4 regions of the Rahnella sp. NRRL B-41462 genome follow, and region 3 is predicted to be linked to each of the others. Evidence: predicted binding sites of a transcription regulator. Region 3 holds the regulator's gene; each other region holds the start of a gene.
The links. Region 3 encodes sigma-54, which starts transcription at its own class of promoters, with help from an activator protein. Its sites were predicted from a motif close to GTTGGCACANNTTTCGCTNT; they were not measured.
Positions count from the first base shown of each region.

Region 1: the regulator sigma-54 is predicted to act here: its motif matches at 1,732-1,751, upstream of glnK (P-II family nitrogen regulator).
Region 2: the regulator sigma-54 is predicted to act here: its motif matches at 2,070-2,089, upstream of norV (anaerobic nitric oxide reductase flavorubredoxin).
Region 4: the regulator sigma-54 is predicted to act here: its motif matches at 2,479-2,498, upstream of UC14_RS22695 (amino acid ABC transporter substrate-binding protein).

Region 1 is NZ_JYDF01000075.1:29,139-33,014, forward strand. Features, by position in the region: gene UC14_RS17775 (SmdB family multidrug efflux ABC transporter permease/ATP-binding protein) at 1-1,471, shown strand, start outside; gene glnK (P-II family nitrogen regulator) at 1,813-2,151, shown strand; gene amtB (ammonium transporter AmtB) at 2,237-3,526, shown strand; gene tesB (acyl-CoA thioesterase II) at 3,667-3,876, opposite strand, start outside.
Region 2 is NZ_JYDF01000144.1:2,344-6,219, reverse strand. Features, by position in the region: partial or broken gene UC14_RS24870 (tellurite methyltransferase) at 1-94, shown strand, start outside; gene norR (nitric oxide reductase transcriptional regulator NorR) at 403-1,917, opposite strand; gene norV (anaerobic nitric oxide reductase flavorubredoxin) at 2,138-3,568, shown strand; gene norW (NADH:flavorubredoxin reductase NorW) at 3,565-3,876, shown strand, end outside.
Region 3 is NZ_JYDF01000071.1:27,142-31,017, reverse strand. Features, by position in the region: gene rapZ (RNase adapter RapZ) at 1-501, opposite strand, end outside; gene ptsN (PTS IIA-like nitrogen regulatory protein PtsN) at 569-1,051, opposite strand; gene hpf (ribosome hibernation promoting factor) at 1,150-1,437, opposite strand; gene rpoN (RNA polymerase factor sigma-54) at 1,461-2,894, opposite strand; gene lptB (LPS export ABC transporter ATP-binding protein) at 2,996-3,721, opposite strand; gene lptA (lipopolysaccharide ABC transporter substrate-binding protein LptA) at 3,728-3,876, opposite strand, start outside.
Region 4 is NZ_JYDF01000114.1:7,366-11,241, reverse strand. Features, by position in the region: gene UC14_RS22710 (DoxX family protein) at 128-559, shown strand; gene lpxP (kdo(2)-lipid IV(A) palmitoleoyltransferase) at 980-1,900, shown strand; gene UC14_RS22700 (hypothetical protein) at 1,987-2,172, shown strand; gene UC14_RS22695 (amino acid ABC transporter substrate-binding protein) at 2,590-3,615, shown strand; gene UC14_RS22690 (amino acid ABC transporter permease) at 3,719-3,876, shown strand, end outside.

The DNA of each region.
Region 1 (3,876 bases), on a different contig from region 3:
GGATGCGGCATTACGGCAACCGTTGAGCGCATTTGATACACAGCCTGTAGGTCAGCTGATTTCCCGCGTGACTAATGACACGGAAGTTATCCGTGATCTGTATGTGACCGTGGTGTCGACAGTCTTACGCAGCATCGCCCTGATTGGTGCGATGCTGGTGGCGATGTTCAGCCTCGACTGGCGACTGGCATCGGTGGCAATTTGTATCTTCCCGGCCGTATTTGTCGTGATGGGGCTGTACCAGATTTACAGTACGCCGGTGGTGCGCAAAGTACGCGCTTATCTGGCGGATATTAATGATGGCTTCAATGAAGTCATCAACGGTATGAATGTGATTCAGCAATTCCGTCAGCAGAAAAGGTTTGGCGAACGGCTTGCCCGCGCCAGCCAGTCGCACTACCTGGCCCGCATGCAAACGCTGCGACTGGAAGGATTTCTGTTGCGTCCTTTGCTCAGCTTATTCTCGTCGTTGATTTTATGCGGTCTGCTCATTCTCTTCGGATTCAGTGCCGAAGGTTCTGTGGGCGTTGGGGTTCTGTACGCCTTCATCAATTATCTCGGACGGCTCAACGAGCCTCTGATTGAACTGACCTCACAACAATCGATTATGCAGCAGGCAGTCGTTGCCGGTGAACGTATCTTTGATTTGATGGACAGGACGCAACAGCAATACGGGCCAGACGAAAAGTTGCTCACCAGCGGCGAGATTGACATCAAAGACGTCAGCTTTGCTTACCTCCCGGATAAATGGGTGCTGGAAAATATTTCCCTGCACGTGCCTTCGCGCGGTTTTGTGGCGTTGGTTGGACATACCGGCAGTGGTAAAAGTACGCTGGCAAATCTGCTGATGGGTTATTACCCGTTAAACAAAGGTGAGGTCAGGGTTGACGGACGTAACCTCGCCGACTTATCGCACACCAGCCTGCGCAAAGGTATTGCAATGGTTCAGCAGGATCCGGTGGTTCTGGCAGAATCCGTGTTCGCTAATGTCACGTTAGGCCGTGATATTGATGAAGCGCAGGTGTGGCACGCGCTGGACATTGTGCAGCTCTCACCGCTGGTACGCGAAATGCCCGAAGGTTTGAATACGCGTCTGGGAGAGCAGGGCAATAATCTTTCTGTCGGGCAGAAACAATTACTGGCGATGGCGCGCGTTTTGGTGCAGGCACCGGAAATTCTGATCCTTGACGAGGCAACGGCCAATATTGATTCCGGCACCGAGCAGGCTATTCAGCGTGCATTACGGGCTATCAGGCAGCAGACTACGCTTGTGGTTATCGCACATCGGCTTTCGACGATTGTGGATGCCGATAATATTTTGGTATTGCACCGTGGCCAGGCTGTTGAGCAGGGTAATCACTTGCAACTGCTGGCAGAAAAAGGCCGGTATTATCAGATGTATCAGTTGCAACTTGCCGGACAGCAATTGGCTTCTGCCGGACAGATTATGCCTGCAACAGAAAACGCATAATCTTTGCATCGGTGCCGTATCCCTGCGGCACCGGCTTTCTTCTTTCTCCGTTTTTCATTTCCTGTTTTTCTTTTCCCCGCACTGTATTCATGCAGGCAGAACCCTTTTTCAATTCGGGTGCACTAAAAAGCAGCGGTGAGCACTTAAATGGTGCGTGTGCTGCTGTGCTGCATATGGCATGACAACTGTGCGCCTGGTCACGATTATTCTGAAAATGCCGTATTACGCGGGAATTGCATGAATCTGCGCCCGATTTCAACTCTGGCACATCCTTTGCTTTATCCAATCCGTATCGGGCGCGAATCCTCTCGCGGCAAGCCCTTAATTCGAGGAGTGGCACAATGAAGCTGGTTACTGTGGTGATCAAACCTTTTAAGCTGGAAGACGTGCGTGAAGCGCTGTCTGCTGTTGGAATTCAGGGGCTGACCGTAACGGAAGTTAAAGGTTTTGGCCGTCAGAAAGGTCATGCCGAACTTTACCGTGGCGCGGAATACAGCGTGAACTTTCTGCCAAAAGTAAAAATCGACATTGCTATTGCAGACGATCAGCTTGATGAAGTGATCGATGTGATCAGCAAAGCGGCCTATACCGGCAAGATCGGTGATGGCAAAATTTTCGTTGCTGAATTGCAACGTGTTATCCGTATTCGTACTGGTGAAACCGACGAAGCAGCACTGTAATTTCAGGCTTTTATCTCTCATACCAATCGGTTTGAGATAAATCAGATTAGAAAAAACAGTTTTGAGAAACAGGGGTGGGTTAATAATGAAAAAACTTTTATCCATGATGGGGCTTGGTGCCGTGGCTTTGCTGCCTTCGCTTGCCATGGCAGCAGCGCCAGCAGCGGCAAACGGTGCTGATAACGCCTTTATGATGATTTGTACCGCGCTGGTATTGTTCATGACCGTACCGGGCGTGGCGTTGTTCTACGGTGGCTTACTGCGTTCTAAAAACGTTTTGTCCATGCTGACTCAGGTTATTGTCACCTTTGCTCTGGTCTGCGTGTTGTGGATCCTCTACGGCTACAGTCTGGCCTTCAGCGAAGGTAACGCGTTCTTCGGTGGTTTCAGTAACGTCATGATGAAAGGCATCGGCCTGGACTCCGTGACAGGCACCTTCTCCCAGATGATCCACGTTGCTTTCCAGTGCTCATTTGCCTGTATCACTGTGGCGCTGATCGTGGGCGGTATCGCTGAACGTGTACGTTTCTCAGCGGTTCTGATTTTCACTGTGATCTGGCTGACTTTCTCTTACATCCCGATGGCTCACATGGTGTGGGCAGGCGGTTTCCTGGCTGCTGATGGTGCGCTGGATTTTGCCGGTGGTACCGTTGTTCACATCAACGCCGCTATCGCAGGTCTGGTGGGGGCTTATCTGCTGGGTAAACGTGCCGGTTTCGGTAAAGAAGCTTTCAAACCACACAACCTGCCAATGGTCTTCACTGGTGCATCAATCCTGTATGTGGGTTGGTTCGGCTTCAACGCAGGTTCTGCAAGTGCAGCAAGCCCTGTTGCCGCGTTGGCTTTCCTGAACACGGTGATTGCAACGGCTGGTGCAATCCTGTCCTGGACACTGGTTGAATGGATGGTGCGTGGTAAACCTTCACTGCTGGGCGCAAGCTCCGGTGCTATCGCAGGTCTGGTCGCTATCACACCTGCATGTGGTACGGTCGGCGTGGGTGGTGCTCTCATCATCGGTCTCGTAGGCGGTATCACTGGCCTGTGGGGTGTGGTTACCCTGAAAAAATGGCTGCGTGTTGATGACACCTGTGACGTGTTCGGTGTTCATGGTGTGTGCGGTATCGTAGGTTGTCTGCTGACTGGCGTATTCACTTCCAGCTCACTCGGCGGCGTAGGTTATGCAGAAGGTGTGACCATGGGCCATCAGGTTTGGGTTCAGTTCTTCAGCGTGTGCGTGACATTGGTCTGGTCTGGTGTTGTTGCTTTCATCGGTTACAAAGTGGCGGACATGATCGTAGGTCTGCGTGTTCCTGAAGAACAAGAACGCGAAGGGCTGGATGTTAATAGCCACGGCGAAAACGCTTACAACCAATAATGAGATTTCAGAGAAAGTAGTGCGCTAACTCTCTCATTAATGAGTTAAAAATAATAAAATAATGATGATATGCAAAAGGGGCGATAATGATATCGCCCCTTTTTAATGCGCCATTTTTACAGGGCGCTCTTTAATGATGATTATTCAGGCTTTCGCTGACGAATAACCCCTTCCTGTACCGTGGAGGCGACCAGCACGCCATCGCGGGTATAAAACTGTCCACGCACAAAACCACGCGCACCGGATGCAGAGGTACTTTCGACGGCATACAGCAACCAGTCATCCATGCGGAACGGGCGGTGGAACCACATCGAATGGTCGATGGTCGCGACCTGCATTCCCGGTTCAAG
Region 2 (3,876 bases), on a different contig from region 3:
GTACAATGAAGACGTCGGTCAGCTACATAAAACCGACGCCGAGGGTAATCGAATCAAACTGCGCTTCGCGACAATACTTGCGCGTAAATCTTAAAACGATAGCCAAGCAACACATTTTGTTGAATGGCCATTGCACCTTCCAGAGCAGCAATGAGATTAGTGATCCTAATGCGCTGGTTGCCGTGCTAAAACCGGGGTGACGGAAAAATCTAGGCTCCCAGTGTAGAACTCTTTCATCATCAATATAATTCAACCGATACGGCGTTTTATTTATTCCATCCGCTTCAGTGATGCTCTGTACCAGTTTAGACTAACGTATGCTTTAAGCATACTGCGGATTAACTCTGATGCTTGTACCGTACTCAATTTAAGAGAGCCAGCAACCCGATTAGCAACAGTACCCTATTTCACGCCAAGGCGTTTTGCCAGACGGTGTAAATTACCAACATCCAGTTGTAATTGTCGGGCGCAGGCAGCCCAGTTGCCTGTGTTAGCATCCAGCGTACTGATAATGATCTGGCGCTGGTAATCATCTGTCGCTGCACGCAAATTATCGACCACAAGCGCGGCCACAACGCGGGTATTCACAGATTTAACTTCTGCATCCGCCAACTGAAAATGCTGAGGCTGAAGCCAGATTTCACCATCCGGTTTGCCAGAACGCGCCAGCACAGTGGCACGATACAGTGCGTGTTCCAGTTCGCGAATATTCCCTGGCCAGTCGTAACCGCGCAGTAACTCACGGGCAGCATCGCTTAACGAAACCTGTTTTAACCCCATTTTTATGCGACTTTGCTCGCAGAAAAAACCAGCCAACAACGTGATATCGTCATCCCGTTCGCGCAGTGGCGGCACATGCAGAGGAAACACGCTTAAACGGTGAAATAAGTCAGCCCGAAATTCTCCTGTCAGCATATGCTGCCTGAGATCGCGGTTGGTCGCCGCCAGTACCCGCACATTCACACGATGACTGCTGTCATCCCCCACACGCTGTATATCACCATACTGCAAAACCCGCAGCAGTTTTGCCTGCAGCGTTAAGGGCAATTCACCTATTTCATCAAGAAAAAGCGTGCCGTTATCTGCCATTTCAAACTTACCGGTTCGATGGTGAATGGCTCCGGTAAATGCCCCTTTTACATGACCGAACAGCTCACTTTCCGCCACACTTTCTGGCAACGCCGCACAGTTCAGGTAAATCAGTGGGTTTGCCGCACGTGCCGACCCGTTATGTACCGCGCGCGCCACAAGTTCCTTACCAACACCGGTTTCTCCGGTGATTAACACATTCAGGTCGGAGCCCGCGACGCTCTCAATCTCTTTCCTGAGCTGCATCATTCCCGCAGACAATCCCACCATTTTAGCGCTGGCTGTTCGGGTGGTGAGGGGAAGTGTCGCCACCGCAGACGTCTGATTTTCGAGTTGTTCCATTAACAGGGCATTATTCAACGCACCCGCCGCCAGCACACTTATTAAGCGTAACTCTTCATCACTGAAATGGTCGAACTGTAAAGGGTCCATGCCATCCACGGTTAATGCACCAATCAGGTTTTGATCGGCAAATAACGGCAGACCAAGGCAGGCATGGACTTTTAAATCCGTGTGGTTGGGAATGAGACCGTCGTAAGGATCGGGTAATTCACTGTCTGCCGGAAAGCGCACCACATCACCCGCACGCGCAATCGCCTCCAGACGTGGATGGACATCTAAATCAAAACGCCGCCCGAGTACATCTTGCGCCAGACCATCTATAGCCAGTGGACGAAACTGCCGCGCCTCATAACGCAGTAAAGCCGTGGCATCGCTGCCTAACAGCAGGCGCAGGGCGCGGACCAGACGGGAAAAACGATCCTGATGAGAAATGCCGCGTTGCAGGTCAATGGCAATATTGGCAAGAGAGGTGATCGACAGGCTCATAAGCGACTCCATAAAAATAGTCTCGCTAACGTACATTAGTACTGTCAAAAAGACAATTTACTTGTCAATGCGACAATCCTTGGCATAGTCATATTGACAATTACGTCAATCAGTAACTGATATAAAATTATTATAAATCAATTGGTTAAATAATTGGCACGCCATATGCTACATAGGGCAGATGAGCTGCATTTTTTAATTCTATTTAAGGTAATGACAAATGGCTATTTTAGTTAAAAACAACATCCAGTGGGTTGGACAACGTGACTGGGAAGTGCGTGATTTTCATGGTACCGAATACAAAACATTGCGCGGCAGTAGCTATAACAGTTATTTGATTCAAGAAGAAAAAACGGTGCTTATCGATACTGTCGATCATAAATTTAGCCGCGAATTTGTCCAGAACCTGGCACGTGAAATTGACCTGAACACCCTCGACTATATTGTTATCAACCATGCGGAAGAAGATCATGCTGGCGCTCTTTCTGAGCTGATGTCCTACATTCCGAACACACCAATTTACTGTACTGCCAACGGTATTGATTCCATCAACGGGCATCATCATCATCCGGAATGGAATTTCAATGTGGTGAAAACCGGCGACAGCCTGGATATTGGCAATGGCAAGCAACTCATCTTTGTTGAAACGCCAATGCTGCACTGGCCGGACAGCATGATGACATACATGACAGGCGATGCAGTGCTGTTCAGTAACGATGCTTTTGGCCAGCACTATTGCGATGAACATCTGTTTAACGATGAAGTTGATCAGGCTGAATTGTTCGAGCAGTGCCAGCGTTATTACGCCAACATTCTGACGCCATTCAGCCGCCTGGTGACGCCGAAAATCACCGAAATCCTCGGCTTCAATTTGCCTGTCGATATGATTGCCACTTCACACGGTGTGGTATGGCGTGAAAACCCAACGCAAATCGTCGAGCTGTATCTGAAGTGGGCGGCTGATTACCAGGAAGATCGCATCACTATTTTCTACGACACCATGTCCAATAACACCCGCATGATGGCTGATGCTATCGCTCAGGGGATCACGGAAGCCGATCCACGCGTGGCCGTGAAAATCTTTAACATCGCCCGTAGTGATAAAAACGAAGTCCTGACGAACGTATTCCGCTCCAAAGGCGTTCTGGTGGGCACCTCTACGATGAATAACGTGATGATGCCGAAAATTGCCGGTCTGGTTGAAGAGATGACCGGTCTGCGTTTTCGGAATAAACGCGCCAGTGCCTTCGGTTCACACGGCTGGAGCGGCGGTGCTGTAGACCGCCTTTCCACACGTTTACAGGATGCAGGTCTGGAAATGTCGCTGAGCCTGAAAGCCAAATGGCGTCCGGATGGCGATGCGCAGGATATTTGCCGTGCCCACGGTCGTGAACTTGCCCAACAGTGGGCGCTGGCTGCCACCATCGATGTGGCGCCACAAGAGAGCGTTGTGGAAACGAAAAGCGATGCCGACCTCGGCCCACGTATGCAGTGCAGTGTTTGCCAGTGGGTTTACTATCCTGAAACCGGCGAACCAATGCAGGATGTTGCCGCCGGAACGCCATGGAACGATGTACCCGACAGCTTCCTGTGCCCTGAATGCTCACTGGGGAAAGACGTGTTTGATGTGCTGGCGACGGAGGTAAAATGAATCATGGCATTGTGATCATCGGTTCGGGCTTTGCCGCCCGCCAACTGGTGAAAAATATCCGTAAGCATGATGCGCAGGTTCCCGTACGCATGATTGCCGCCGACAGCATGGACGAGTATAACAAACCCGATCTCAGCCATGTCATCAGCCTGAATCAACGTGCGAACGACCTCACCCGGCAACATGCCGGGGAGTTTGCTGAGCAATTTAATCTGGCACTGAATGCGAACAGCTGGGTGACTGAGATTAACACTCGTGAACGCCTGGTGAAGTGTGGCGACCAGCAATGGCCATACGACAAACTGGTA
Region 3 (3,876 bases):
GAAGGATTCGAACACCATCGTCAGTTCGCGCTCGCGTTTACCCAGCAGACGGGTACGCAGCATTTCTGCCAGTTCATGCACGGACATTTCGGAGGTGTCGATGATCAGATCCGCAGACGAACGCAGTGGTTCGAGCAGATCGGCTTCTTCATCAATGGCACTTTCGAGGGACAGATTTTTGCTGGAAAGCGGGTGCAGTCGACGGGTGTCGCTGTAGCGGCGGATCAAAGTATTGCGGTCGGCATCAAGGAATAACAACTGCGGTGAGAAGCTCTCCGGCAGTTGTGACATCGCATACTCATAAACTTCCGGTGTTTCCGGCATGTTACGGACGTCAATGCTGACGGCCGCTGACGTATTACGTTCAACAAGGGTCTGGGCAAGCTGCGGCAATAACACCACCGGCAGGTTATCCACGCAGTAAAAACCCATGTCTTCTAGTGCCCGTAGGGCAACCGACTTCCCGGAACCGGAACGGCCGCTGACAATCATCAGCACCATGGTGTCACTCCCCTGGCATTCAGTGTGCAGAATTCATTTTCCCGGCACTGTACCGGGAATCAGCAATTTATTCGTTTTCAGTCATTATCTGGAACAGTTCTTCGTCACTTTGCGCGCCACGCAGACGGCGACACACTGTTTTATCAGCTAATTTCTTAGCGACTAAAGATAATGTATGTAAATGGGTTTTACATTGATCTGCCGGTACCAGCAAGGCAAAAAGCAAATCTACCGGCTGATTATCGATGGCGTCAAAAGCAATCGGTTGTTCAAGCTGAATGAATACGCCGACGGCACGTAAAGTGTCTTCTTCCAGCTTACCGTGCGGGATGGCGATCCCGGCACCGATCCCGGTGCTCCCCATACGTTCACGGGTCAAAATGGCGTCGAAAATCACCTGCGGCGACAAATTTAATTGTTTGGCGGCCAACTCACTGATGATTTCCAGTGCGCGTTTTTTGCTGGCGCAATGAACGCCGCTTTTGGTGCATTCGGCATTAAGCACCGACGTTAATTGCATTGCAGTATCGTTAATCATGTCATCTTTCACTTTTGCGCTGTTTCACCCTTAAAGCTATATCGGCTCGTTTCCCGAAGGTCACAAGCCGATGCCCGAAGGTTTGTAGCACAGGGTTGGCTACATGAATGTCAGTGCTGTTTCAGTTTGTCTTTATGTTTATTCAACTGTCGGGCCAGTTTATCAACCAGTCCGTCAATCGCTGCGTACATATCCTGATGTTCCGAGGTGGCATGTAATTCGCCTCCGTTCACATGCAAAGTGGCTTCCGCTACTTTCTGCACCTTTTCCACGCTCAACACCACATACACCTGATTAATCCTGTCGAAATACTGCTCAAGCTTAGCCAGCTTCGACGTGATGAACTCTCTCAGGGGATCCGTGATCTCAATGTGATGTCCGGTAATGTTGAGCTGCATAATGTCTTCCTTCTCTGTTGAGGTCAAACTAACTGTTTACGTTGGTTTGAGGGCGGGATGGACAAAGACTCTCGGTATTTGGCGACAGTCCGACGCGCAACCATAATTCCCTGATCGGAAAGCAGGGTCGCTAACTTACTGTCACTGAGCGGTTTTACAGGATTCTCCGCTGCGATTAATTTCTTCACCAGCGCCCGGATCGCGGTTGACGATGCCTCGCCACCGCTGTCTGTACTGACATGGCTGGAGAAGAAATACTTCAGTTCGAAAATGCCACGCGGGCTGTGCAGGAACTTCTGCGTCGTCACACGTGAAATCGTCGATTCGTGCATTTCCACGGCACTGGCAATATCTGCCAGTACCATAGGTTTCATAAATTCTTCACCCAGTTCAAAGAACGCCTGCTGCTGCTCAACGATGCAGCGCGTCACTTTCAACAGCGTGTCGTTACGGCTTTCCAGGCTTTTGATTAACCACTTGGCTTCCTGCAGATTGCTGCGGATAAATTGCCCGTCGCTGTCGCTGCGTGCGGAATTCCCCATCGCGGCGTACTGCTGGTTAATCTTCAGACGCGGAATGCTGTCGGAATTGAGTTCTACCGCCCAGACACCTGACACTTTACGCACCAGCACATCCGGGATCACGTATTCGGATTCGCCGGTGTTGATAGACTGGCCCGGACGCGGATCAAGAGACTGGATCAGGAGCATCGCTCCTTTCAGTGTATCTTCTTTTAACCGGGTTGATCGCATAAGTGCGCGGAAATCATGGTTCGCCAGCAAATCGAGATGTTCGCTGATGATAAGACGGGCTTCAGTGATGAAAGGCGTGTCAGTCGCATATTGAGAAAGCTGGATCAGCAGGCAGTCGCGCAGGTCACGGGCGGCGACACCCACCGGATCAAAACGCTGAACGCGCTTAAGTACGGCTTCGACTTCGTCCATGGTGACATTTTCATCACCGACGCTTTCGAGAATGTCGTCAAGGGAGACGGTCAGGTAACCGGTGTCATCCACTGCATCGACGATTGACGTGGCAATCGCGGCATCGGTATCAGAGAACGGCGTCAGCTCGACCTGCCACATCAGGTAATCCTGAAGTGTCTGCGTGGTTTCGCCCTGGTAAATCGGTAGCTCATCGTCGCTGTAATCATTGCCGGTGCCTGACGGCGTGCCTGCGGTGTAAATCTCATCCCAGGTGGCGTCCAGCGGCAACTCTTCCGGCATGTCTTTCTGCTCGAGTGCCTCGCGGGTGTCTAACCCTTCGCTGTCGGTGGTTTCTACCGAGTCGATTTCTTCATGAAGGTCGGTTTGTTCCAACAGAGGGTTGCTCTCCAGCGCGAGTTGGATCTCCTGCTGGAGCTCAAGCGTGGATAGTTGCAACAAGCGGATGGCCTGTTGTAACTGAGGAGTCATTGCCAGTTGTTGGCTGAGTCTGAGTTGCAAACCTTGCTTCATATCTTGGCTTAATTCCGTTGATGAGTGAAAACGGCAACACTTCTGTCAGAGACGGCCTGTTTCAGTGTAGGTTGAAACAGGCACGGTTCCGGCGGCACAGATCACAGACGGAATTCTTCACCAAGATAAACACGTTTAACTTGTTCATCAGCAAGAATGTCGGCTGGCGTGCCGTGGGCGATCAATTTCCCCTGACTGACGATATACGCGCGTTCACAAACGTCGAGTGTTTCGCGAACGTTATGGTCAGTGATCAGTACGCCGAGGCCGCTGTCACGTAAATGCTCAATGATTTTTTTGATGTCGATAACGGAAATCGGGTCAACCCCGGCGAACGGTTCATCCAGCAGGATGAATTTAGGGTTCGCTGCCAGTGCACGGGCAATTTCAACACGACGGCGTTCACCACCAGACAGTGACTGACCGAGGTTATCGCGCAAATGAGAAATATGGAACTCTTCCATTAATTCATTAGCGCGGTCATTACGCTGTTCTTTGGTCAGATCGTCACGGATCTGCAGCACCGCCATCAGGTTATCAAATACGCTCAGACGACGGAAAATGGAGGCTTCCTGCGGAAGATAGCCAATACCGCGACGGGCGCGGGTATGCAGCGGCAGCAGGCTGATGTCTTCATCATCAACGATAATGCGGCCCGCATCGCGCTGGACGATGCCCACGACCATGTAAAAGGTGGTGGTTTTACCCGCACCGTTTGGCCCTAATAACCCGACGATTTCACCCGAGTTGACCATCAGACTGACATCTTCAACGACCTTACGGCCTTTGTATGCCTTTGCCAGATTCTCTGCGATTAATTTAGCCATAAAATATCAGTTACTCTTTTTGGTCGGCTGGCCGCCCGCTGCAGGCGTTTTTTGTTGCAGCTGCGAAGGTACCAGAACGGTCGTCACACGGTTACCTTTATCACTAAAGGCTTCCATTTGCTGTTTCTGTACCAGATAGGTAATACGGTCGCCTT
Region 4 (3,876 bases), on a different contig from region 3:
CGTAAACCTTTACCCCAAAATCTGCGCAAAACCTAACCCAGATCAACCCAAATGAGAATAATTATCTCCTGCATTCAGCGATTAAGCACTACCTTAGACGGACAATAAAACGTCTCCGGGAGTCACTCTGATGAAGCAACTTTATCTTCGTTTTACCGCAGCACTGAACAAACCTGATCTGGCGATTTTGCTGTTACGGATCACCTATGGACTGCTGATTTTTCACGGCTGGCATAAGCTGCATGACGGTCTGGGCGGTATTCAGGGCATGCTGGCAGGCTATGGTATTCCGGCATTTGTCGCCTACGGCGTGATCATCGGCGAAGTGATCGCCCCGATTATGATGATGCTGGGGATTTTCACCCGACTCGCCGCGCTGTCTGCCGCAGCGACAATGATTGTTGCGTGGATGATGGTCGGTATCCATCACACCTTTGCACTCACCCCGGTCGGTGCCTGGGCGATTGAAGATATCGTCTATTACTTCATGGCCGCCGTCGTGATCGCGCTGTATGGCAGTGGACGGTACTCTGTGATGAGCAACCCGCTGTATCGCTGATATTCCCTTTCAGCATGTTTCGCCAGCGGAGCATGCTGAAATATCATGTGGAGGATATCGCGACGTCTGAATGCTAATGCCTTCTTTCCGTAGCGTTTTCATTTTATTGTCTAAACCCACACGTAAATAAACAGTAAAGAGTGCGTTTATCGGACAATTACCCTCTGCGGTTAGATCACACGACATGTTATACTCACGGCAAGAGTCGAATTCGCCCCGCTCAACGCCTACGGACAGCCCTTCAGCTTCGCGATCCCGCCTTTTAATTGTGTCTTGATAAAGTAAAAGTGAGTCAATATATGTGCTTTCGGAAACGTTTACACCCGCATGTTGTCCCACTCTTTAACAGACAATTCGTATCGCGACTGAGCTAACCCCTGACGCGTTACCCCGGTTTTTTATGCAGATGATTGGGCTTTTATGAATTCTCCTCGCTTTCGCGCATCATTTTTACATCCACGTTACTGGCTGACCTGGTTTGGCCTTGGCGTATTGTTCCTGCTGGTTCAGCTTCCTTATCCGGTGTTAAACCGTCTCGGCATCTGGCTGGGCCGGACGTCCATGCGTTTCCTGAAACGTCGTGTGTCGATAACGCGCCGTAACCTGCAATTGTGCTTCCCGGATCTCCCCGCTGATCAGGTCGAAGCGCGCATCATCAGCAACTTTGAATCCCTTGGCATGGGCCTGCTGGAAACCGGCATGGCCTGGTTCTGGTCGGATGCCCGTGTTAAACGCTGGTTTGATGTCAGCGGCCTGCACAACCTGAAAAAGGCGCAGGAAAACAAACAGGGCGTGCTGGTGATTGGCGTGCATTTTATGTCGCTGGAATTAGGCGGCCGCGCGATGGGCTTATGTCAGCCGATGATGGCGATGTATCGCCCGCACAATAATAAAGCGATGGAATTTGTGCAGACCTGGGGGCGTATGCGGTCTAACAAGGCGATGCTCGATCGCAAAGATTTACGCGGTATGGTTCACGCGCTTAAAAAAGGCGAAGCTGTCTGGTTTGCGCCGGATCAGGATTACGGCCCGCGTGGCAGCGTATTTGCGCCACTGTTTGCTGTCGATCAGGCCGCAACTACCAGCGGAACCTTTATGCTGGCGCGTCTGGCAAAACCTGCGCTGGTGACCGTTGTGCTGGTACGTAAAGCAGGCGGTGCGGGTTATGAACTGGTTATCCAGCCCCAGTTGCAGGATTACCCGATCGACGATGAAATGGCGGCAGCAGCCTACATGAATCGCGTGATCGAAAAAGAAATTATGCGTGCGCCGGATCAGTATCTCTGGCTGCATCGCCGCTTTAAAACCCGCCCGGCGGGTGCGCCTTCGCTTTATCGATAAGCGCCAGAGGCCATAAAACAGTAGCCCGATGCCACCGCGTCGGGCTTTTTTCATTCATTGCATCCAATAAGAGATCTGTAATCTTTATGGCTAAAAAACCCGACGCGACACCTTCTATCTTTGACCATCTCAAAGATGATGACAGCTTTGACCTTTGGGGGCGCTCAGGCCTCAGTTCTGCGCTCAACAAAGCCAAACCTAAAACGCCGGACAATGACCAGATTGCGGCGGCGCGTAAACTGATCAAAGGCAGTAAAGATCAGGCCAAATAAGTCACTCTATTTTCTCCGCTGCACTGATAATGTCCCCTGTTTTAAATCCCGTCATGCCAACATATCTCTCAGAACGCCTGGTCTGAGAGATTTACTCATCGTTTTGCCTCATTTTTTTTCCAAATATGAATGCACATTTCACTTCGCTGCAAACAGCGCGATCTGCACTCCAATATTGAAATATTCCGCACTCATTTAACGCAGCCACATTGACCGCGCACTGAAACGGGGCAATAAATTTTATACGCCTCGTCAATGTTACTGTGCAATTCCTCTACATGACTTGATTGATGGGGCGTTTTTCATGTTGGCACTCCCTTTGCAAAGACAGGTGCAGAGGGCGTTGCCCCATAAACAGACAGGGTGCTCCGGCACTTACACAATAATAATTTTCAGTTTTGTCTCACAGGACGCTTTATGAAAAAAATATTGCTCTCAACACTGATTGCCGCAGCAAGCTTCGTGACACTGGCTGGTCAGGCTCATGCAGGTACCACTCTGGATGCCGTTAAAAAGAAAGGATTTGTTCAATGCGGTATCAGCGACGGCCTGCCAGGCTTCTCTTACGCTGACTCCAAAGGCAAATTCACCGGTATCGACGTTGACGTCTGCCGTGCGGTGGCTGCTGCCGTGTTTGGTGATGCTGAGAAAGTGAAATATACCCCGCTGACTGCCAAAGAGCGTTTCACCGCGCTGCAGTCTGGCGAAGTGGACATCCTGTCACGTAACACGACCTGGACCTCTTCCCGCGATGCGGGCATGGGCATGATTTTCGCTGGCGTAAACTACTACGACGGTATCGGCTTCCTGACTCACCAGAAAGCGGGCCTGAAAAGCGCGAAAGAACTCGATGGCGCAACGGTCTGTCTGCAGGCCGGTACGGATACCGAGCTGAACGTGGCTGACTACTTCAAAGCCAACAAAATGACTTACACCCCGGTCACCTTCGACCGCTCGGACGAAAGTGCGAAAGCGCTGGACTCAGGTCGTTGTGACACCCTGGCCTCTGACCAGTCTCAGTTGTACGCACTGCGTATCAAACTCGGCAAACCAGACGAATTCATCGTTCTGCCGGAAGTGATTTCTAAAGAACCTCTGGGTCCGGTAGTTCGTCGTGGTGACGAAGACTGGCTGGCGATCGTCCGCTGGTCACTGTTCGCGATGCTGAACGCTGAAGAAATGGGCGTAACCTCTCAGAACGTGGATAAGCTGGCGGCTAACCCGACGACACCTGATATGAGCAACCTGCTGGGCAAAACCGGGACTTACGGTGCTGACCTGAAAGTGCCTAATGACTGGGTAGTAAAAATCGTTAAACAGGTCGGCAACTACGGCGAAAGCTTTGAACGCAACGTCGGTCAGGGCAGCGAGCTGAAAATCAAACGTGGCCAGAACGCATTGTGGAATAAAGGCGGGATCCAATACGCTCCTCCAGTTCGCTAAATATCCTTTCTTCATGAAGTTGAAAAGTGTTTAAGGATGTTGATGCACCGGTCGTTCCCCGGTGCATCACTTCCCGGTGAAAGATTGCTAAAGGCCATTCACTATGTCGCAACGCCCAACCGAAAAAGGTTCGTTATCGCTGACCAACCCAGCCGTACGAGCCTGGATTTACCAAATTTTCGCGGTGGTGTTGCTGGTAGCCTGTTTGGGTTACTTGCTCCACAACACCATTACCAATCTGACTACACGAGGGATCACCTC